4 regions of the Magnetovibrio massiliensis genome follow, and region 3 is predicted to be linked to each of the others. Evidence: predicted binding sites of a transcription regulator. Region 3 holds the regulator's gene; each other region holds the start of a gene.
What was found. The regulator LexA, encoded in region 3, represses DNA repair genes until DNA is damaged. The targets are predictions, from matches to a motif close to ATGTTCTANTTTGGTTC.

Region 1 (5,506 bases), on a different contig from region 3:
CTTTGGTCGGTTTGATCGATGTTGTGCCCATCAAGCCGCGCTCAGATGTTTTGATGGTGGCGGCCCGCCCACGGCGGCGACGCTCAATACCTTCAAGACGGGCTTTACGCTCGGCTTCGACTGTCGGATCAACAGCCGGTTGTTCATATACCGGCGCCGGGGGCGACGGTGGCGATGAAGTCAATCCACCCATAATTCGGGTCTCCTTGTATTCAGGGGTGTGAACATGAAAAAACCCGACACATTTCAGTGCCGGGTTTGCTTTAGACGCACCTGTGGTGGTCGTTAAGAGGATTTTTAACCTAATGAATCGCTCCTGTCAACGACTTTTTTCCTATATTTTGATTTAAATGTTTAAACAGTTGCCACGGGGTCATAACCCAAGGGGCCCGGATGCCAAGCACACGCTTCACCGCCTCCACACAACTGAAGACCGCCCACGGCAATGCCATGGGGCGCAGCGCCTGGATCTCTGTGTCAATGAGCCTATAACCGTTTTGCTGTAGCCAGTGACGCAATTGGGTCTCGCTGTGTCCAGGCCAAACCTCGATTTCTGTACCGATGGAAAGCGGGTTGTACATGACCCACGTTCCCTGGGATTGAATGAACGCAAAACAATGACGATATCCCGGGCGCAAGTAGCGCAGGACCTTCAGCTCGGGGCTTCCGCCAAAGGCGACGATCGCGCGTTTCATCCCTCCGCCCAGGGCGTCATGCTTATGCGGATTGTCCGGTGTTTTGTTCATGTTCTACAATCCCTTTGGCCTTGAGCTCCGTGGTCAAACGATCCAAGGCGTCATCCCATAACTGCACATCGTATTGCTCTTGGCGCACCCGCGAATCGGGCGGGCATTCGCGCCAGCCAAACCGCGCCAATGTTTTTAAATGGTGGCGGCCGATCACACGTTTTTGATGCAAACGCATCACGGCTCGGTAAATGTCGTCCGGCTCGCAAGGCCGTGTCGTATCCGATGCATCGCGGCTAAGCCGTGCACCTTCCATGCGTGCTCGCTCTGAACGTATGAACCAAAACCAAGCTTCCTCTGCACTGCCAAAGGCTATGATGTCTTTTTCAGGCAGGGGGTTGGCGATAATGCGTGTACGCGGCATAAGATAAACTCCATTTGATGTTCCCGTTATGTTCTACATAATCGTCATTTTTTCCTATGTCAACAGGGTGTTGGAATTTTGTCCTAATGACATATTTACACATTGATGTGATAATCTTCCCATTATGAAACATGCAGATGTTTGGAAAGCAGTCGACAAGCTCGCGCAGGCCTATGGCTATTCTGCGTCAGGATTGGCGCGTCAGGCGGGCTTAGACCCCACCACCTTCAACAAATCCAAGCGCACCACGCGCGAGGGGAAGGAACGCTGGCCGTCCACCGAAAGCATTGCCAAAATCCTCAAAGCCACGGGCGCGGATCTGTCTCAATTCACCGCTTATATTCAAAACGGTGAAACCCCAACACCTCGCAACGTGCCCTTGATCGGCTTTGCCCAAGCGGGCGCGGAAGGATTTTTCGACGATGCGGGATACCCCACCGGTGGCGGTTGGGATGCGGTGCCCATTCCCGGCACCACGGACGGACATGCCTATGCGTTGGAGATTTCCGGCGACAGCATGGACCCGGTCTTTCGCGACGGTGATATTGTGATTGTTTCCCCCGAAGCGGACATTCGGCGCGGGGATCGTGTGGTGGTCAAAACTTCTGGTGGCGAGGTCATGGCCAAAGTCCTGCTGCGCAAAACCGCCCAGCGCATCGAGCTTGGCTCTTTCAACCCCGATCACGAAAATCGCGAATTCGCCCTCGCCGACATCGACTGGATGGCCCGCATCATTTGGGCACAGCAGTAAGCCTAGTTTCTACTTAAAAGCCTTCAGCTCTTGCACCACCTGCTCCATCACGCCCGCCCAATCACCTCGCGTGGTTTGGCGGAACAGGCGCATGGTGGGATACCACGGTGTATCTTCACGCTCTTGTAGCCAGAGGTAGCTGGCATTCGCCGCGTGCAGTCCCCATACGGGTTTGCCCAGGGCTCCGGCCAAATGCCCGACGGCTGTGTCGACAGTGATGACCAAATCCAGGGCGTCAATTTGCGCGGCTGTATCGGCAAAATCGTTCAGGCCCGGCGTCACATCAAACACATTGTCCAGTTCGCTCAAGACTGAATAGCCGTCTGCACCATGGCCCATCTGCAGGTTGAACAGGCTCACGCCGTCAATCTCGGCCAGCTGGCGAAACAGATCAGGATCGCAAGAGCGTTCATTGTCTTTGATGCGCGTCGGATTGCCCGCCCACACAACGCCGACCTTCAGTCCGTCCGCTTCGCCAATACAGGGATCAGCTTCGATACCGTCCGGTACATTCAGATACGGCACGTCGGCGGGAATAGTGTCCAAGGTCAGGCCAAAAGAGTGGGGTAAACTCATCATGGCGATGTGGCAATCAAATGTGGGTAAACTGTCCCCATATGATGTGACGGAGGCGACACCGTCTAAGGTCGCGAACAAACGTTCCAACCCCGGGCGACATTCCACATGCACGGCCTGACTGCGTTTGGCGGCCCAGGGAACGAAGCGTGCCATGAGCATGGCATCCCCAAAACCTTGTTCGGCATGGATCAGCAGTGTTTGATCCCCTGCCTCATCACCGTTCCAAGCTGGTTTGCCAAAATCTCGCTTGGGCGTGGTGAACCCGGGCGCGTCCCAACGATGTTCGTATGCGGCCCAGCCGTCTTCGTACCGGCCTTGTTGCAACAGCACCAATGCGAGGTTCCAGTGAAGTTCATCGTTATCCGGATTGGCGGTTAAGGCTTGACGGATATAATCCTCAGCCTCGTCCAGGCGACCCAACTCTTTCAACGTGGCCGACAGATTGTTTAAGGCGTCTTCGTGATCCGGTGCGAAGGCTAAGCACTTTTGGTAGTGCACTTCCGCCTCTTCATACCGGCTGAGTTCACCCAATGTCAGGCCCAGGTTGTAAAGTTTGTCGACGTGATTGGGATCGAGCTTCACCGCAATCTCCAAGGCCGCCAGCGCATCGTCATAATGCTCCAGACGTTTGAACAGCGTGCCCAAATTGTACTGTGCGTCGGAATCGTTCTGGTTCAACTCCACCGCTTTTTGAAAGGCGCTTAGAGCGGCTTCATCATCGCCGAGCCCTTGTCGCGCGTTGCCCAAGTTGGTATAGGCCCCAACAAACCCGGGCTCCAACTTCACCGCGTCTTCACAGGCCTCTGCAGCTTCGTCAAATCGCCCCAAAGCATTGAGAGCACTACCTAAGTTTGAATAAACAATGGCGCTGTTGGCGTTAAGGTCCACGGCCTTTTGAAACGCGTTTGCGGCCTCTTCCAATCGTCCGGCGGCTTGCAGGCCATTGCCCAGGTTCACATACGGCACAAAAAAGTCCGGCGCCGTGTTCACCGCTTCCTGACACAACTGAATGCCCGTATCCAGCTGACCGGATTCAATAAAGATCGAACCCAGCAAGTTCAGCGCATCGGTATTTTTGGGATCGGCCCGCAACACAGCCGCGTACAAATCCGCCGCGTCCGCGACGTGGCCCGATTGGTGGAGTTGTAGGGCCTGCTGAAGTTGTTTTTGAACGCTCATGAGCACATCCCCAAAAAAAAGAACAGGCTCAGATTAACCGAGCCTGCCCTTGTTTATAAGGGGATTGTGCTAAAGACGGGTTAAGCGCTCATGTCTTCGCCCGCCAACGCTTTGGCGATCAAGTCGACGGTTTCGTTGATACCGTAGAGCGCAATGAAACTGCCCATGCGCGGCCCCTGTTCTTGGCCCAGCAGAACTTCGTAACACGCCTTGAACCAGTCGCGCAGGTTTTCAAAGCCGTGCTCTTTTCCGACCGTAAAGACTTCCGTTTGAATATCGCTGGCGGATGTATCCGCGCCCAAAGTTTCCAGCTTGGCTTTCAAAGCTTCCAAGGCCGTCCGTTCTGCGTCGTTTGGTGCACGATACTGCTTCGTCGGTTTGACAAAATCCGTGTAGTAGTTGATGGCGTAGCCCACCAGTTGATCCAAGATCGGCGAGTTTTCCGGTGTGGCGTCGGGCGCATAGCGTGTAATGAAGTGCCACAACACAGCCTTGTCGTCTGACCCACACACGCTGGCGAGGTTGAGCAAGATGTTGTAGCTCAAACCCTCAGCTTCGGGCTGAGGCGGTTGGCCGCCGTGAATGTGCCAGACCGGGTTGTTGAGCTGGTCTTTTTCTTCCTGTTCGCCAAACTTACCCAAGAACGTCAGGTATTCATCGACGTTTTTCGGAATGATGTCGAAAAACAAACGCTTCGCCGTTTTGGGCTTTTGGTACATGAACAAACTCAGGCTTTCCGGCGTGGCGTAACGCAGCCAGTCTTCCATGGAAAGCCCGTTACCCTTGGACTTGGAAATCTTTTCGCCCTTGTCGTCCAAGAACAATTCGTACGTCAGGTTCAACGGCGGTGTGCCCCCGATAGCACGACAAATGCGGCTGCCGAGTTTGACACTTTCGATCAAATCTTTGCCGGACATTTCATAGTCCACGTCCAACGCGGTCCAGCGTCCGGCCCAGTCGGCTTTCCACTGCAGTTTACAGTGGCCGCCCGTCACCGGGGTTTCGACCAACGTGTCGTCTTCGCGTCTGTAGACGATGGTGCCGTCGTCGGGTTTGGTTTCGATCACGGGCACTTGCAACACGATGCCGGTGTCGGGACACACGGGCAGGAACGGCGAATAGGTCGCGCGGCGCTCTTCGCCCAAGGTTGGCAAGATGATGTCCAAAACCTTTTCGTGATTTTGCAGAACTTGCAACAGCATCTGATCCAAACGGCCCGATTTGTATTCTTCGGTGGCCGATTTGAATTCGTAGTCAAAGCCAAAACCGTCCAAGAACGCTTGCAGACGCGCATTGTTATGATGCGCGAAGCTTTCGTGCGTTCCGAACGGATCGGGAATCGACGTCAAGGGTTTACCGATGTGCTCGCCCAGCATCTCTTGGTTCGGCAGGTTCGTCGGCACCTTGCGAAACCCGTCCATATCATCGGAATACGCAAACAGCTTGGTCGGCATATCGGTGAGCGTTTCAAAGGCTTTGCGCACCATAGTCGTGCGTGCCACCTCACCGAACGTGCCGATGTGCGGCAGGCCGGACGGGCCGTAGCCGGTTTCAAACAGCACAAAGCCCTTCTCTGGCACCTTGCCCTTCAAGTGCTTGACCAAAGCGCGCGCTTCGGCGAAGGGCCAAGCATTGGAATGCTCGGCCAATTCATGGACTTTGGAAATGGGCGTATCCGGCTGGAAAGGCATGGTTTGAAACCTAAGAAAGAGTGGAATGAGGGCGCAAATTACGACCTCGCACAGGGTACGTCAACCAGTGCTGTGGCAATGCTCAATCCAGGCCGCGGTGAGCTTTTCCGCTATGGCATTTTGCTTGAGCCTGGAATTCAAGCAGCCGAAGTCCACCAAGTCTTGGGGCTGGTCTTGGTTGAAGCAGGTGAACACC
Region 2 (5,506 bases), on a different contig from region 3:
AACCTAAAACCGTTGAACCTGCACCTGTTCGTGCACCCGAACCCGGCACGCTGGACAGCATCGTCACGGCGTCTGGCAAACCTCAGCTTGACGCCAGCAAGCGCATCAACCGCTCGTTCAAAATCCGCCGCAATGGCATGCGCCCGGGCCAAGAAATCGCCAACCGTCTTAACGCTTTGAAACCCGGCGCGCACCTGATGCAGCCTCAGGGGCAAAGCCGCGAAGAGCTGTTTGCCCAGCGCCGCCAAGAGCAATTGGCCTCCTGGCGTTTGCGCCACGCGAAAAACGGTGTCAATTGACGATCTACGTTGCTTTTGGCTCACATCCTCGCTAAATATTTCGCCTCCTACCTATGGCCTATTGCGCTCGGGCATCTAGGCCCCATATTTTCCAGACATCTTTATCCCTACGGACCAACTCCCCATGACCGCTCACCGCCGTTCAAACTCTGAAGCTTTGACCGCAACCCTTGAACTTCAAGGTCAGAAAATCATCGACATCGGTTGTGGTGAAGGCCATTTGGTGCGTTTGATGACGCGTCATGGCGCCAAAGTCATTGGTGTCGAATGCAGTTCAGAAATGCTGGAAAAAGCGCACGCAGAAAAACCCGTGGGCGATGAAGTGTTTCATGACGGGCGTGCCGAAGACTTGCCGTTTTCGGACGGCTCCATCGACATTGTAGTGTTTTTTAACTCGCTTCACCACGTGCCCATGGACAGCATGGACCAAGCTTTGAGCGAGGCTGCGCGGGTGCTGAAATCGTCCGGCAAGCTCTATGTCTGCGAGCCTGTCGCCGACGGCCCGCACTTTGAACTGATGCAACCTGTCCACGATGAAACCGTGGTGCGCGCAAAAGCCTATGAGACTCTGCAAAAGTCGGAAACCTTTGCGCTGAGCCAAGACGATGAATTCACTTACATTCATCCCGCCTTTCACAAAGATTACGACAGCTTCGTCGAACGCATGCTGCGCATCAATCCCGAACACGAACAAGCTGTTCAAGATTTTGATGCTCAACTGCGCAGTAATTTCGAACGTTTAGGTGAGCCGACGGACAAGGGCTCGACCTTCGATCAGCCCATGCGCGTCAACTTGTTCACCAAAGCGTGATCGCACCAAACCACCTCTTTCACCCGATTCATGGTCGTTTAAGACTTCTGGAGCTATACTGAGGCTCTTGGAAACGATTCGCAGGTTCGCGGACTATGGCAGACGGCATCAACGAAGAAGACGAAGATAAGGCACTTTTAGATGTGCCTCTCGAAGTCACAGCAGTTTTGGGCACCACCAATATGAAGGTAAGCCAGCTGTTGAAGATGGGTCGTGGCGCTGTGGTGCAACTGGAACGCACCGTCGGCGAAGACATTGAAATCAAAGCCAATGGCAACCTGATCGCACGCGGCGAAGTGGTCGTGGTCGAAGATCACCTGGCCATCACCATGACCAAGATCTACAAGACCAATGTTGGTCGCTAATTCCATTTAACAAGCTTGAACGGTTGCCAGCTCGCTCCACTGGGTGGTGTAGCGCGGCGATTTGTAATTGCGGCGCAAATGCCAGCCTTTTTTCGCCCCAGTTTTGGTTTCAGGCTCAATGCCGCCCGCGCCGACGCGCACCAGATCGCGCCCACCCCTTTGCGCGCCGTTCAGATGGTCCAGCGCATCTTGCAGGCGCAGGGCCTTTTCCTGATCCATTTCTGAGCGCGCAAACAAAGTCGGCTGCATTTCCCCTGCAGGTGCGAGCTCGAGCAACATCACCCCCGCTTTTTTATAACGAAAGCCCGGACGGTAAGCCTTCACAAAGGCCTGCAACGCCGCCCGGGTCAAATCGAGTGTCAGGTTCGACGGATTGGGCAGCGCCACTGTCGCGCTGGCGTGATATTGGGCGGCGTGGGGGTTGTGCCTGTCGGTGACCGCAAACGCGTTCAGTTGCGCCGCCACCAAACCGCCTTGGCGCAAGCGTTCACCCGCGCGCGCTGCAAAAGTCGCCACCGCGTCTTTCAACTGATCCAAATCCTCCACCGTTTTGGCGAACGACCGGGACGACACACACGATTTTCTGTCCGTCGGTTGATTGTCGATATCGAAACACACCTGGCCTTGCAGCTCCAGCTGCGTGCGTGCGCCGGTCACACCCATTTTTTTGCGCACCCAGTGTTCGGACTGGTTGGCGAAATCGAGTGCCGTGTATACCCCCAACGACGGGAAGCGCTTGCCCCAGCGCCGCCCGACACCCCAAATGTCGCCCACGGGCGTATTGGCCAGTGCGTCTACAATCGTATCGCGGGTGCGCAAGACATTGACGCCGCCGGGCAGTTTGTCCTTCTTCACCCGCTCGGCGGCAATCTTGGCCAGCGTCTTGGTGGGTGCGATGCCGACGGACACGGGAATGCCGGTCCATTTTTTCACCTTTTCGCGCAGTTCGCGGGCATACGTTTCCAAGTCCCAATCTTCGAACCCGTCGAGACCCAAAAACGCTTCATCGATGGAATAGATTTCCACGTCTGGGCTAAAGCGGCTGAGCACCGACATGACACGCGACGACATATCGCCGTAAAGCTCATAGTTCGACGAAAACACGAACGCCTTGTGGTCGTCTAAAACCCGGCGCACTTTAAAATACGGCGCCCCCATGGGAATGCCGATGGTTTTGATCTCCGCCGAACGCGCCACCACGCAGCCGTCGTTGTTGGACAGCACGGCCACGGGTTTGCCTTCCAGGTCGGGGCGAAATACGCGTTCGCAGGACGCATAGAAGTTGTTGCAGTCAATGAGGGCAAACAGCTTGGTCATGGCCTGTTCCCCTGCTCACGCATAAAAAAACGCACGCGGCTACGCCGCTTCGCTAAGGCACAGGACGCATAGAAGTTGTTGCAGTCAATGAGGGCAAACAGCTTGGTCATGGCCTGTTCCCCTGCTCACGCATAAAAAAACGCACGCGGCTACGCCGCTTCGCTAAGGCACAGGACGCATAGAAGTTGTTGCAGTCGATTAAGGCGAAGAGCTTTGTCATATCCAACTCTCCCTCACCCTCCCGCCGTTAACACGTCGGGTCCCTCCCTCTCCCGCTGGGAGAGGGTCTTTGTTCGCACCCCAGCCATATCCCCCTCTCCACCCATAGGGGGGAGAGGGTCGGGGTGAGGGGGGCATCTGCTCAATACACACGTCAGAACCTTTTCCTCACGCCACCAAGTCTCGTACCGCATTGGTGACCACGCCCCAAATGGCAGAGGTCTCCCCGTCCCCATCTTCGCCTGTGGGCATGGGGATGGTGGGGAAATCCGGATGCTCGGCCTCCAAATGCCAAAGGCCTGGACGGCCCTTCAGGCGCTTCACCGTCAAGTCGCCGTCCACCACGGCAATGACCACATGACCGTCCCGGGGCTCAAGACTGCGATCCACCACCAACAAGTCGCCCGGATATATACCTGCGCCCGTCATGGATTCCCCTTGCACCCGCACGATGAACGTCGCTGCGGGGTGGCGCACCAAATGGCGGTTCAGATCCAACGAGCCTTCGATGTAATCCTCCGCCGGGGACGGGAAGCCCGCATGTACGGGGCTTGCGACAATGGGCAAGTCACGCTTGGTCCGCGTGTTGGTTTGCCACACCTGACCGTCGCCCAAAGACACCCAGCGCGCCCCCTCACCGCCTGCGGGGGCCACCATGGGCTCCTCTTGCAAGCTGACGTTGGGGCCACGTTCTGAGCCGCAGGTCGAGGGCGCATAGGCCCGGCGCGCACGAGACGTATTGGGACCAAAAAGATGGGATAACATGACACTTTTCCTCTGAACCGATTTGCTCCGATAAAAAAGAACATAACATGAACATTTGACAAGCGCAAGACAGACCCAAAGTTGTCGGATTTTGGTCGGTAGTCCTTGAAACCACCCCACATGAGTTCATACTTAAAAGAGGCAATCCGTGACATTTGGGAGAGACATCCATGCTCATCGGCGTCCCCAAAGAAATCAAAATGGGCGAGTTCCGCGTCGGCATGACGCCCGCCAGCGTGCGCGAAGCCCTACACTTGGGCCACCGCGTCTTGATCGAAACCCACGCCGGGCTCGGCGTTGGCGCATCGGATCAAAACTACGTGGACGCGGGCGCCGACATTGCGCCCAACGCGGCCACAGTCTGGGACAAAGCGGAGCTAATCGTCAAAGTCAAAGAACCCCAGGCGGTCGAGCGCAAACAGTTGAGCGCTGAGCAAACCCTGTTCACCTATCTGCACTTGGCCCCCGACATTGAGCAAACCAACGACCTGATCACCAGTGGCGCAACGTGCATCGCTTACGAAACCGTCACCGCACCCAGCGGCGATTTGCCCCTGCTCCACCCCATGAGTGAGGTGGCGGGCCGCATGTCCATCCAAGTCGCCGCCCATGCTTTGGAGCGCGCAGCGGGCGGGCGCGGTGTGCTCTTGGGCGGCGTGCCTGGGGTTGCGCCAGCCAAAGTCACGGTCATCGGCGGCGGCACGGTCGGTGCCAACGCGGTTCTCATGGCCATCGGCACGGGTGCGGAGGTCGTGGTCTTGGACAAAAACAACGAAACCTTACGTGCCCTCAACGCGCGGTTTGGCGCGCGCATCAAAACGCTCTATTCCAATCGCGAAACCTTGGAAGAGCACGTGCTCAGCGCCGACGTGGTGGTGGGCGGTGTGTTGATCCCCGGTGCGGCGGCACCGAAGCTGGTATCTGAGGCCATGATCAAAGCCATGCGCCCAGGCTCGGTCGTCGTCGATGTCGCTATTGACCAAGGCGGCTGTTTCGAAACGTCCCACGGCACCACCCACGCGGAGCCCACGTATGTGCTGCACGACGTGGTGCATTATTGTGTCACCAATATGCCCGGCGCGGTTCCGCACACGTCAACCTATGCCCTCAACAACGCCACCCTGCCCTTCATCCTGAACATTGCGGACAAGGGGGCGGAGCAAGCCATGCGCGATGATGAACACTTGAGGAACGGTTTGAATGTTATGGCTGGGCAGGTGACGTGTGAAGCGGTGGCGGTGGCGCAGGGGGTGGATTACGTCGCAGCTGACATCGTTCTCTAACCACCCGGCATCAACTCAATTTCGAAGTTCGTGACAAAAGTAAATGTGTCATGGCCGGACTTTGATCCGGCCATCCACGTCTTTGCCCACCACAAACTCTGGGGGGTCAGACGTGGATACGCGGGTCAAGCCCGCGCATGACAGTCATTATTCATCATTGCGAGCGAAGCGAAGAAATCCAGAACGCATGAACCAGAAACAATTTAGCTATCGCCTTCTCTTTCCGCTTAGAAGTGCCCCCAGCTTCATTAATGCAGAGAAGACAAAAGAGATTTCTATCTGATGCCATTATCTTCTACAGATAACTTGATCCAAAGATTTTTCGGATAATTGAGATGCATGCAAATTAACCTCAAAAGGCCCATCGATATCCATGCTTTCAATAAAATAGACATACTCGAAGTCCGTCGTTTTAAAACGTTCTTTCATATATTCAAGAATCGCTTC
Region 3 (5,506 bases):
ACACGGTCAAAGTCTTGGAATCCGCGCCTGCGGGCAAGTGGATCCGCCGCGCGGGCATGGACTTCGCCGAAGGCAAAGTGCTGATCGCAGCGCCCAAAATCATGACCGCGCGGGATTTAGGCTTGGCCGCCGCCGCCAATGTGCCCTGGGTCACGGTCTACCGCCAACCCCGCGTCGCCATCATCGCCACAGGCAACGAAGTGGTGATGCCGGGCGATCCGTTGGCTGACAATCAGATCATCAGCTCCAACTCTGTCATGCTCAACGCGTTTGTGCGGGCCTTGGGCGGGATTGCGCTGGATTTGGGCATTGCACGGGACGACGAAGGCTCGCTGACCCGCTTGGTGCAGTCCGCATCCCAAGCCGACATGCTGATCACCATCGGCGGGGCTTCGGTGGGCGATTACGACTTGGTGGGCAAGGTTTTGACCAACGAAGGCATGGACGTGTGCTTCACCAAAGTCGCCATGCAGCCCGGAAAACCTGTGATTTTCGGAACCCTCAACGGCACGCCCGTTCTGGGCATGCCCGGCAACCCGGTGAGTGTGGGCGCAAGCTCCACCGTTTATCTGCGCCCGTGCATGCGGGTGATGCAGGGCCTGCCCGCCGACGAAGGTCCGCTGGAAACCGCAAAGCTCGCCATTGATGCGCCCGAAGGCGGTGCGCGTCAGGAATACATGCGCGCGACTATGGAGATCAACACTGACGGCGAAAAACTGGTCACGCCATTTTCCAAACAAGACAGCTCTTTGCTGGCGAACTTCGCCGCTGCCGATTGCCTCGTCATCCGCGCCCCCCACGCCCCTGCGGCCAAGGCTGGGGAACGGGTTGAGATCATTGCGCTGAACACGGGCCGGATTTCTCTGTAATGGAAATCCGCGAAGAACTGGACCACGAGCGTCAAGGTGTGTTCGCGGTCATGATTGCCACATTCGGCGGGACCGATGAAGCCAAGCTTGTCGAAAGCCTGGATAACGACGGATCGGTGATCTCCTCGCTTGTCGCGGTTGAATACGGCGAAATTGTTGCTCACATCCTGTTTTCTGCGGTCCAAATGGCCTCTGACGACGGTGAGACGCTTTTTCGGGCTGCCGCGCTCTTCCCCCTTTGTGTCGCGCCGACACACCAACGCATGGGCATTGGCTCCGAACTGGTTCGCCAAGGCCTTGAAATTTGTCAGAAAAAAGACGTGGATGCGGTTCTTGCTTTAGGACAAGAGAATTTCTTTGCCCGCCTAGGCTTCAGCACCTGGAAAGCCGAAAATCTGAAAAGTCCGTTTTCTCCCGGTTTTTTATCGATATTGAGCCTAAATCCATCAATTTTAGACGATTTCTCTGGAAAGTTGGTTTTTCCACCTACCTTTGGGTAGATGTCAAAATAAGATCAATCCGCCAGCTCGAAGATCGGTACGGGGCGAAATGGGGACTTATTGAGAAACTGCAGCTCGCGTTTCGACAAATACCGCCCGCCATACATGACGCTGTCCAACTCAACGATACGTTCGGGGTCGGAACGGTTCGCCAATGTGAACGGATATGTGCACTGGATGGTGTCCTTGGTGCGAGCTTCAGGATCGCTTGCGGACGGATAGCTAAACCGAAGCCGCACGCCCCGAATGCCTTCGCTATCCCATTCGCGAAGCTTGTAAACAATCAGTTCGTTGTATTCATCCGTCACCCGCCCGGCAATGGTGGCACAATCGAACGCTTCGGGCGAAAAGTCGTGATCTGCCACGTCACAGGCCACAAGGCCCATGGTGCACAGCCCAATCCATGCAATCCAGTGGTGTTTCATGCCCCCATTATGGGCCATGCTGGGTTGATCTGACAATTAAACGATCACGACCTTCCGTCACATCCAACGTAAAATTCACCACAGAGGACACAGAGCACACAGAGAAGAAGAAAATATAGCTCTGTGCACTCTGTGTCCTCTGTGGTTCAAAAATCGCTTTGTCAGCTTTGCACTGCGCTCGGTTTTGGTCCTGAAGCCCCTTGTTGGATTTCGCGCTTGACGAATCGAAGAGAACTAAAGTAGAACATATGTATGTTTTTGTTTTGTTCCGCAGCGCATGCGTGCCCTGTGGATTTGGGGAGACGACCCATGCTGACCAAGAAGCAACACCAACTGTTGATGCTGATCGACGAACGCTTGCGCGAAACGGGCGTGCCGCCGTCATTTGATGAAATGAAGGATGCGCTGGGCCTGAAGTCCAAATCCGGCATTCACCGCCTGATCAGCGGCTTGGAAGAACGCGGCTTTATCCGTCGCCTGCCCCACAAGGCGCGGGCCTTGGAAATCCTCAAAATGCCGGAAAACGTGGATGCAGGCAGCAAAGCCCCAGCTCCCGAAACCGCTACGCCCGGAAACGTCGTGCGCGGCCAATTCGGCGCAAAACCGACGCCTGCACATTCCGGCAACGGCAATGGCATGGTCGAAGTGCCCATGTTGGGCCGCATTGCCGCGGGCACGCACCTGCACGGCATCGAACAGACTGCGGAATACCTTAACATCCCGCCCGATATGCTGGGCGGTGTGGGGGATCACTTCTGCTTGGAAGTTGACGGCGAATCCATGATCGAAGCTGGCATTCAAGACGGCGATACGGTGATCATCGAAAAAACCGAAAATGCGCGCAATGGCGCCATCGTCGTGGCGCTGGTGGACGGCGAAGAAACCACGCTGAAGTACATTCACTCCAAGGGCGACACGGTGGCCCTGGAACCCGCCAACAAAGATCACGAAACCCGCATTTTTGGGTCCGACCGCGTGCTGGTTCAGGGGCGCTTGGTGGGGTTGTTGAGGAAGTATTGAAGCCAATAGGCGTCCGTGCAAGCAAAGCTATTCCATCCAGATTGCCTGCGCAACGAACAGCCTGGATGGCTTCGTCGCTTTCGCGCCTCGCCATGACGGATACCTGGACAACTTAACCTAATTTTTTAGGTTATGTTATGCGTGCATCTATTTGACTTAGTTTAATTCTTAAACTTCGGCTCGCGCCAAAACATCATCCACAACCTCAAAAAGCTGTTTTGGTGTAAAGGGCTTTTTGAGCGCGGCGTCGGCACCGACGAGCTCGGCTGCTGTGAGGGTTTTCTCGCCCATCATCTCGTCTTTCCAACCGCCCGATACGGCAATAATGCGGATGTTGGGCCAGTTCTTGCGGATCTTTTCGATCACCGCCAGACCGCCCTCACCGGGCATGAAGATGTCCGTGACCAACAGATCGACACCGACGATTTCACGAGACGTCAGAGCCTCTTCCGCCGTCTCGGCTTCGAACACTTCGTGGCGCCCGTCTTCGAACATGCGGCGCATGACTTTGCGCTGAACGGCGCTATCTTCGACGATGAGAACGCGGGTTTTGCTGACCCCGCCCCGGCGTGACAGAAGGTATTCAATACGCTCGCTCAAAGCCTCGATGGTAAACGGCTTTTGCATGATGGCGTCAGCACCAATGTTGCGCGCTTTGAGCAGCGTTTTATCGCGCCCGCCCTCACCTGCACCTGCCGACATGGCGATAACAGGGACCGACGGCCAACGGCTTTTAATCTCGCGGATGCCCTGATAGCCGTCCATACCCGGCATAATGATGTCGGTGATGATCAAATCCACCGTGTGCCCGGCGTATTTTAACGCATCTTCCATGCGCACGGCCTGGACGGTTTGGTAGTTTTGCTTCGACAAACCGCGAGCAATGAACTCGCAGACCGTCGGACTGTCGTCGACAATCAAGATATTTGTAAACTGCAAGAGGCCCCACCCCTATTCACTTTTGCCCCGGTTATGATTTGTTTTGGGGCACTCCCATATGGCCCATCCCCATGGGCCAACTGCATACAGGATGATACGCCTTTCACAAGACCGTCACAATCTTTTATAAGATTTTTCGCATGCAACTTTGAACGCTTCTAAAATTATGGGTTGAGCGTTTCTCGGATAACCCAGGGCCTGTCGCCGCGCGCACCGTTCACCGTCTCAATCCGTGCAACATTTCCCGCTGCGTTAAACCAAATGGCATGGGTGCCTTTTTCAGCCAAATCGTCTTGGCTGATCAAGTGGTTCATCCCTTGGCAGAGATTCAAGGGGGTGTCGACCACGACCACGTCGGCCAGGGCGCAGTCTTCCAGCTGCGCATCTTCCGTTTTGGCGAAGGCCACCACACCACCGCCCAGACGATAGAGACACCCTTGCGCATCGCAAGACACACCCGTCTGTGTGAACGCCATCTCCTGCCACCGATTACCAGTGTCCCCTGCCCCTGCACGACGCTGCCAAATGGCGCGTTCAAATTTTGCCGAACGCAATGTTGAGAACACATATTCCCCGTTATGGTCCACCACAGCCGCCAATTTGCCATCCTGATGGATCAAAACATCCGGCTGTGACGTCCACCCAATAGCCCCGACCAACCCCAGGGCCACCAATGGCGCACCCAATGCACGCACCCGGCCCCGCCAAAGTGCCAGCCACAACGCGCCCAACACCATGAGGCTCAGCCCCCAAACGGGAAAGGCGGGCACCAAGGTGACCGACCCGGGCCAACTGGCGACCTCGTGCGCGGTGGCTAGGACCACATCAATGCCCCAGCCCATGGGCGTCAAAGCCAAGCTTTCCAGGCCAAGCGGCATTAAAACAAAGCCCACAATGGCCCACGGCATGATCCACAGTGCCATGACGGGCACCGCCACAACGTTCGCCGCCAAGCCGAAATCCGCCACCCGGTTAAAGTGGAACGCTGCAAACAGCCCCGTCGCCAGCCCAGCCACTGCGGTCGTTATGGCCACGCCCAAGAGATAGCGCCCCACCCGTCCCCACAAGGTTTGTGCAGGTTTGGCGTACAAGCCGCGCGTGCGCAGAGCTTCGTAGACGGCGACAAGCGCCACCACGGCGGAAAAGGACATTTGGAAGCTCGCCCCCAACACACTTTCCGGCGACAACACCAAAATCACCAACGCCGCCCACATGACCAAGCGCATGGATACGGCTTTGCGTTCAAACAGCACAGCCAGTAACACCAAAGACACCATCATAAAGGCGCGCTGGGTCGGCACCGTAGCCCCAGCCAACAGGGCATAGCCGAACGCCGCTGCAATCGCCCCCACCGCCGCCCACTTTTTGATGGGGAAGCTCAATGCAACAGAAGGCCACAGCGCCAAGGCCCCGCGCAGGGCAAAAAACACCAAACCAGCGATGAGGCCCACATGCAGCCCCGAAATCGCCAACAGGTGCGCCAAGCCGCTTTGGCGCATGTCTTCCATCACACCCTCAGGGATTGTGCCGCGCTGTCCGGTCATCAGCGCCGCCGCGACTTTTCCCGTCGCACCGTCCTCGCTGGCTTGGATGGAACGCGCAAGCTCGAGACGAAACTGATTAAATTTAAAAACCAAGCTATTGATGCCGCGCACCGGTGCACGCCCCACGACTTTGGGCGCACCAAACGAAAAGCCCACCGCACCGATGCCTTGGAAATAGCTGTGGCGTTGGAAATCAAACGCACCGGGCA
Region 4 (5,506 bases), on a different contig from region 3:
ATTTTTCACCAAACAGCGCCATAGCACCCGCTTCGACGGCTTCTTTTGGAGCCATCAGGCGTGTCACGACTTCGGTGTTGGTGCGCACTTGACCGTTGACGGCCAATTCAATGTTCGAAAGTTCTTCCGTGCTCACCGCTTTGGGGTGGCTCACGTCAAAGCGCAGGCGCTCGGACGACACCATCGAGCCCTTCTGCGTCACGTGATCGCCCAGTTCCGTGCGCATAGCCGCGTGCAGCAAGTGGGTGGCGGAGTGATTTGCACGGATGGCGGCGCGGTTGGTGGCGTCAACGCTCAACGTCACTTCATCGCCGACTTTGAGCGTGCCAACACTGACTTTACCCACGTGCACATGCACGTCGCCCAGTTTCTTTTGCGTATCCGTCACCAAGACCGAAACGCCGTCGCCTTGCAACATGCCGACGTCGCCCATTTGACCACCGCTTTCGCCATAAAACGGCGTTTGGTTGGCGGTCACCATGACTTCGTCACCTTCAGACGCTGCGTCCACGCGCGCGCCGTCTTTGACGATGGCGGTGATTTGGCCTTGGGCTTCTTCAGTTTTGTAGCCTAAGAAATCCGTCGCGCCGACGTTATCGCGAACGTCGAACCAGACCGTATCGGTCGCAGCGTCGCCGGAGCCCGACCAGCTGGCACGGGCAGCAGCTTTTTGCGCTTCCATGGCGGTGTTGAAGCCGTCTTCATCCACCGAAATGTTTTTGGCTTTGAGCGCGTCTTGGGTCAAATCAAGCGGGAAGCCGTAGGTGTCGTACAGTTTAAACGCGGTTTCGCCGTCAAGCTCACCGCCCTCGCCCATGTCACCCGTGGCCTCGTCCAACAGCTTGAGACCGCGATCCAAGGTTTTCTTGAAGCGCGTTTCTTCCAGTTTGAGGGTTTCGGTGATCAGCGCTTCGGCCCGGTTGAGCTCCGGGAACGCTGCCGACATTTTGGCTTGCAGGGCTGGGAACAATTTGTAGATGACCGGATCGTCCGCACCGATCAGATGCGCGTGGCGCATGGCGCGGCGCATGATGCGGCGAAGCACATATCCGCGGCCTTCGTTACTGGGCAGCACGCCGTCGGCGATCAAAAACGCACTGGCGCGCAGGTGGTCGGCGATGACGCGGTGCGACACCCGGTGATCCCCATCCGGATCGGTTCCGGTTTCACCAGCGGACGCTTCGATGAGCGCGCGCATCAAATCAATGTCGTAGTTGTCATGGGTGCCTTGCATGACAGCGGCGATGCGCTCCAACCCCATGCCTGTATCGATGGAGGGTTTGGGCAAGTCGATGCGGGTGTCCGCGTCTTGTTGTTCGTATTGCATGAACACCAAGTTCCAGATCTCCACGAAGCGGTCGCCGTCTTCTTCCGGTGTGCCCGGAGGGCCGCCCCAGATGTGATCGCCGTGATCATAAAAGATTTCCGAACACGGCCCGCATGGACCCGTGTCTCCCATGGACCAGAAGTTGTCGGACGTGGGGATGCGGATGATGCGCTCGTCAGGCAGGCCAGCGACCTTCTTCCAGATGTCGTAGGCTTGGTCATCTGTGTGGTAAACGGTGACCAGCAAGCGGTCTTTGTCCAGACCGTATTCTTTGGTGATCAGTTTCCACGCCATGTCGATGGCGTCGTCCTTGAAATAATCGCCGAACGAGAAGTTGCCGAGCATTTCAAAAAACGTGTGGTGGCGCGCCGTGTGGCCGACGTTTTCCAAGTCGTTGTGCTTACCGCCTGCACGCACACATTTTTGCGAGGTGGTCGCGCGCGAATAATCGCGGCTTTCCATACCCGTGAACACATTTTTGAACTGCACCATGCCCGCATTGACGAACATCAACGTCGGATCGTTGTGGGGCACAAGGGGGCTCGACGGCACGATTTCATGGTCGTTTTTGCCAAAAAAGTCGAGAAAGGCCTTGCGGATGTCGTTTGCGGTTTGCATGGGGCGTAGGTCCGGATGGTTCATCACTGTTTCAGGGGCCGTTTCAGGGGATATTTCCCACGATCAGGCCGAACAGAGCTTTTACTAAGGAAAGCGCCCTCTGTCCACTCTAGAGCCCCTATTTCCCAACGAAAAACGCGGTTCCGGAGGTGTGTGGAAACCTCCAAAACCGCGTCTTTCGCATGGGGATCATGCGGAATGCGTGATAGCCCTTACTCTTCAGCGTCGTCCTTCGCGTCGCTGTCGGGGCCACCGACCAGCATTTCTTCGGCGATCAGGCCTGCGTTGGCGCGGATTTGACGCTCCAGCTCTTCGGCCATTTCGGGGTTTTCGCGCAGGTAGTTCTTGGCGTTTTCCCGCCCCTGGCCGATGCGCACCGAGTTGCATGAGAACCAAGAACCCGATTTTTCAACCAATTCGGCCTTCAGGCCCAGATCCAGCAGCTCGCCCATTTTGGAGATGCCTTCGCCGTACATGATGTCGAATTCGATCATTTTGAACGGCGGCGCCATTTTGTTTTTCACGACTTTGACACGGGTCTGGTTGCCGACCACTTCGTCGCGGTCCTTGATGGCACCGATGCGGCGGATTTCCATGCGCACGGAGCTATAGAACTTCAGCGCGTTGCCGCCGGTGGTGGTTTCGGGGTTGCCGAACATCACACCGATTTTCATGCGGATTTGGTTGATGAAGATCACGAGCGTGTTGGAGCGCGCCACCGATGCTGTGAGTTTGCGCAAAGCTTGGCTCATCAAGCGGGCTTGCAGGCCGACGTGATGGTCGCCCATTTCACCTTCGAGTTCTGCACGTGGCACCAGAGCAGCAACCGAGTCCACCACCAAAACGTCCACGGCACCGGAGCGCACCAGCGTGTCGGTGATTTCCAGCGCTTGCTCACCACCGTCCGGCTGTGAAATCAGCAGCTCGTCAATGTTCACACCCAATTTTTTGGCGTAGGCCGGGTCAAGCGCGTGTTCCGCGTCCACAAAGGCGCAGGTTCCACCCGTCTTCTGGGCTTCGGCGACGACGTGCAGCGCCAGCGTGGTTTTGCCCGAGCTTTCCGGTCCATAAATTTCAACGATGCGGCCCTTGGGCAGGCCACCGATGCCGAGCCCGATGTCCACACCAATCGATCCGGTGGAAATGGCCTCGGCCTCGACGGTTTCGCGTTGGCCCAGTTTCATCACCGAGCCCTTGCCAAAAGCGCGCTCAATCTGTGAGACGGCGGCTTCCAGCGCTTTGTTTTTATCCACGGAGTCTTTCTCCACTAAGCGTAAAGCTGATTGCGACATGATCCCCTAGCTCCAATCTTTCATAGCGTGACAAGATGTTCAATGAAGCCAGGATGTACCTATTTTGTTCTTATTGTCAAAATAAATTTTAATTCATTGATTTAATTGATTAATTTAACATGAGTTCACAAAGTGTTCTCACAATTTTTGATAAAATTAAAACATGCAACAGCATACACACATTGCCAGATTCCGAGACAGAATCGCACGAAACATCGTATGCACAATACTACCAGAGACATAGTTGTTCCTTGTCCTGAAGGAATGTACTTTAAATTGATACTGAAAAAGAAAACTCCCTCATTGAGGCAAACAATCCCATGAAGATTCCCCCCTCTCTTATTGGTACCGTAGCTCGTATTGTGTCATCTGAATACACACATGACCAAATAGACATGTTGTTTTTATCGGCTGGTTTTCCAGAAGATGTTCCTACTGGAAGTAAGCCCACTAAAGTTATGCAGTGGTTAAGGGACGCTAATTCATTAAACACCAAACCAATTGATAACTTAGGTCAAGCAATTGCAGAGTTTATGGATCAACCTATTCCATCAGACGACTCCCTAAACAGCACCTCTTGGGGTTACCAGGTCAACAATGAGCGATGGGATGAAGTTAAATCCCACCAGAACGATTTGATCAAAGCCTTCTCGCAAGAAGGCCTGCAATACCGTCGCGGTGGGTTAATTATTCGTGGCGGTGTCACTGGTGCCAGCCTGTCTCTTGAAGAACGCCTTCAAGAAAGACCCATTGAGACCGTCAAAGAAGAATATGATCGTGCGGTTGCAAGCATTGAGCTACAACCGAGACAAGCTGTAGATGCCGCATGTGCAATTTTGGAAAGCATATGCAAATTCTATCTAACTAGAACTGGCGATGACCTGCCGAAAGAGCAAAGCATTATGCCCTTATGGAATGCGACTGCAAAATCGCTAGGGCTTGACCCATCTCAAATGGAAGATAATGATCTCAAAAAAATTCTATCGGGTCTCTACAACATTGCTGGTGGTATAGGAGCATTTAGGACCCACGCAGGCGGCGCGCATGGTCGCACAGAACCTCAAGAAGGTCAGAAGAGGTATAAAGTTACACCAAGGCACGCACGCTTAGCTGTCCACGCAGCGCACACTTTGTCGCTGTTTGTCCTTGAAACGTGGGAAGAAAGAGAAGCCTCCACCCTGGGCTAACCTCACCCCTTCTTCGGCTTCCTCCCCCGCTTTTGCGGGCGCAGGGTACGGCCGAGCTGGGCTTCGACTTTGTCCAAGAACTTGTCGCTGCCGAGCGGGCGCCCGGTAGAAAGGTGGCTTTCCAGGGCTTTCGCCATGTCCGCATCATCCTTGCCTTTGATCACGTCACCCCAGCCGCCTTTGGCTTTTTTGAGCATGGGTGCCACGGTGACCAGGGCGTCGTCTTTGCCGTTCAAGTGTGCCTTGGCGCTGGACCATTTGTAGGTGCGCGCGGTTTTGGCGGCACCTGTGGCCTGCGGGCGGCGTTCCACGTAGGCGCAGGCGGGCAGCGTGTGGGCAGTGTCCAGCGGATAAGACTGAAAGCGTCCATGCCACAGATACCCGGCCCAATTTTCGCGGGTGTTGACGGTGCGGGCATAGCGCCGGTGCGCTTCGCCGATGGCGCGCGCCAAGCCGTTCGCGGTTTTGGGGACCACAACCAATTGCACTTGGTTGGGCATCAAGGCATAGGCCAAGACCTTGACCTTGTGCTTTGCGCACCATTCGCTCATCAGTTCGATATAGAGCTTGTAGTCGTCATCACTCATAAAGACCTGTTCGTCGTTTACGCCGCGTTGAATGATGTGGTGTGGTGCCCCGGGGACCACCACGCGTGCCAATCGAGCCATAATATTTCCCTCTGCCCAGAAACTTGACCTCTAGAGTAGCGAACATGTCCCTGTATGTCTATGTGTCCCTGGTTAGTATGATTTATATAGAGACAAAAAAAGCGGAGCAACTGCCCCGCTTTTTTAGAGATTTGCGAAGCTTAGCTTACACTGGGCCGTCCAATTCGCGCACCGCACCGTTGGATTTAGCAGCAGCTGCGACGACGTCCAGGATGTCGCCTTTGGCTTTCACTTCAGCGCGAGCATCAGCCACGGTTTCGACTTTTTCTTCCGGGCTTTGGCCTTTGAGATCGGATTTGTCCAGATAGACCAAGTCCAAAAGCTCGTTCCACACCAAACCTTGGGTCATGGGAATAACGGAAAAGGTGACCGAGCCCACTTCAACCTGCATAGGGGCGTCGATGTTGAAGACGT

Region 1: V5T82_RS11015 (S24 family peptidase) is a predicted target of LexA. The motif match lies at 1,128-1,144, and genes of this name have one in related genera.
Region 2: V5T82_RS14920 (LexA family protein) is a predicted target of LexA. The motif match lies at 3,815-3,831, and genes of this name have one in related genera.
Region 4: recA (recombinase RecA) is a predicted target of LexA. The motif match lies at 3,291-3,307, and genes of this name have one in related genera.

Annotation. Positions count from the first base shown of each region.
Region 1 is NZ_JBAHUR010000008.1:29,971-35,476, forward strand. Features, by position in the region: gene V5T82_RS11000 (hypothetical protein) at 1-193, opposite strand, end outside; gene V5T82_RS11005 (hypothetical protein) at 303-746, opposite strand; gene V5T82_RS11010 (hypothetical protein) at 718-1,110, opposite strand; gene V5T82_RS11015 (S24 family peptidase) at 1,232-1,861, shown strand; gene V5T82_RS11020 (tetratricopeptide repeat protein) at 1,871-3,619, opposite strand; gene V5T82_RS11025 (lysine--tRNA ligase) at 3,700-5,310, opposite strand; gene V5T82_RS11030 (FAD-dependent oxidoreductase) at 5,371-5,506, opposite strand, start outside.
Region 2 is NZ_JBAHUR010000014.1:31,843-37,348, reverse strand. Features, by position in the region: gene V5T82_RS14940 (lysozyme family protein) at 1-299, shown strand, start outside; gene V5T82_RS14935 (class I SAM-dependent methyltransferase) at 424-1,110, shown strand; gene fliN (flagellar motor switch protein FliN) at 1,206-1,475, shown strand; gene V5T82_RS14925 (Y-family DNA polymerase) at 1,482-2,792, opposite strand; gene V5T82_RS14920 (LexA family protein) at 3,180-3,776, opposite strand; gene ald (alanine dehydrogenase) at 3,947-5,059, shown strand; gene V5T82_RS14910 (hypothetical protein) at 5,348-5,506, opposite strand, start outside.
Region 3 is NZ_JBAHUR010000002.1:183,976-189,481, forward strand. Features, by position in the region: gene V5T82_RS03335 (molybdopterin molybdotransferase MoeA) at 1-869, shown strand, start outside; gene V5T82_RS03340 (GNAT family N-acetyltransferase) at 869-1,369, shown strand; gene V5T82_RS03345 (hypothetical protein) at 1,384-1,812, opposite strand; gene lexA (transcriptional repressor LexA) at 2,104-2,814, shown strand; gene V5T82_RS03355 (response regulator) at 2,983-3,753, opposite strand; gene V5T82_RS03360 (ComEC/Rec2 family competence protein) at 3,918-5,506, opposite strand, start outside.
Region 4 is NZ_JBAHUR010000005.1:249,205-254,710, reverse strand. Features, by position in the region: gene alaS (alanine--tRNA ligase) at 1-1,945, opposite strand, end outside; gene recA (recombinase RecA) at 2,158-3,237, opposite strand; gene V5T82_RS08005 (abortive infection family protein) at 3,558-4,424, shown strand; gene V5T82_RS08000 (transposase) at 4,427-5,092, opposite strand; gene V5T82_RS07995 (hypothetical protein) at 5,238-5,506, opposite strand, start outside.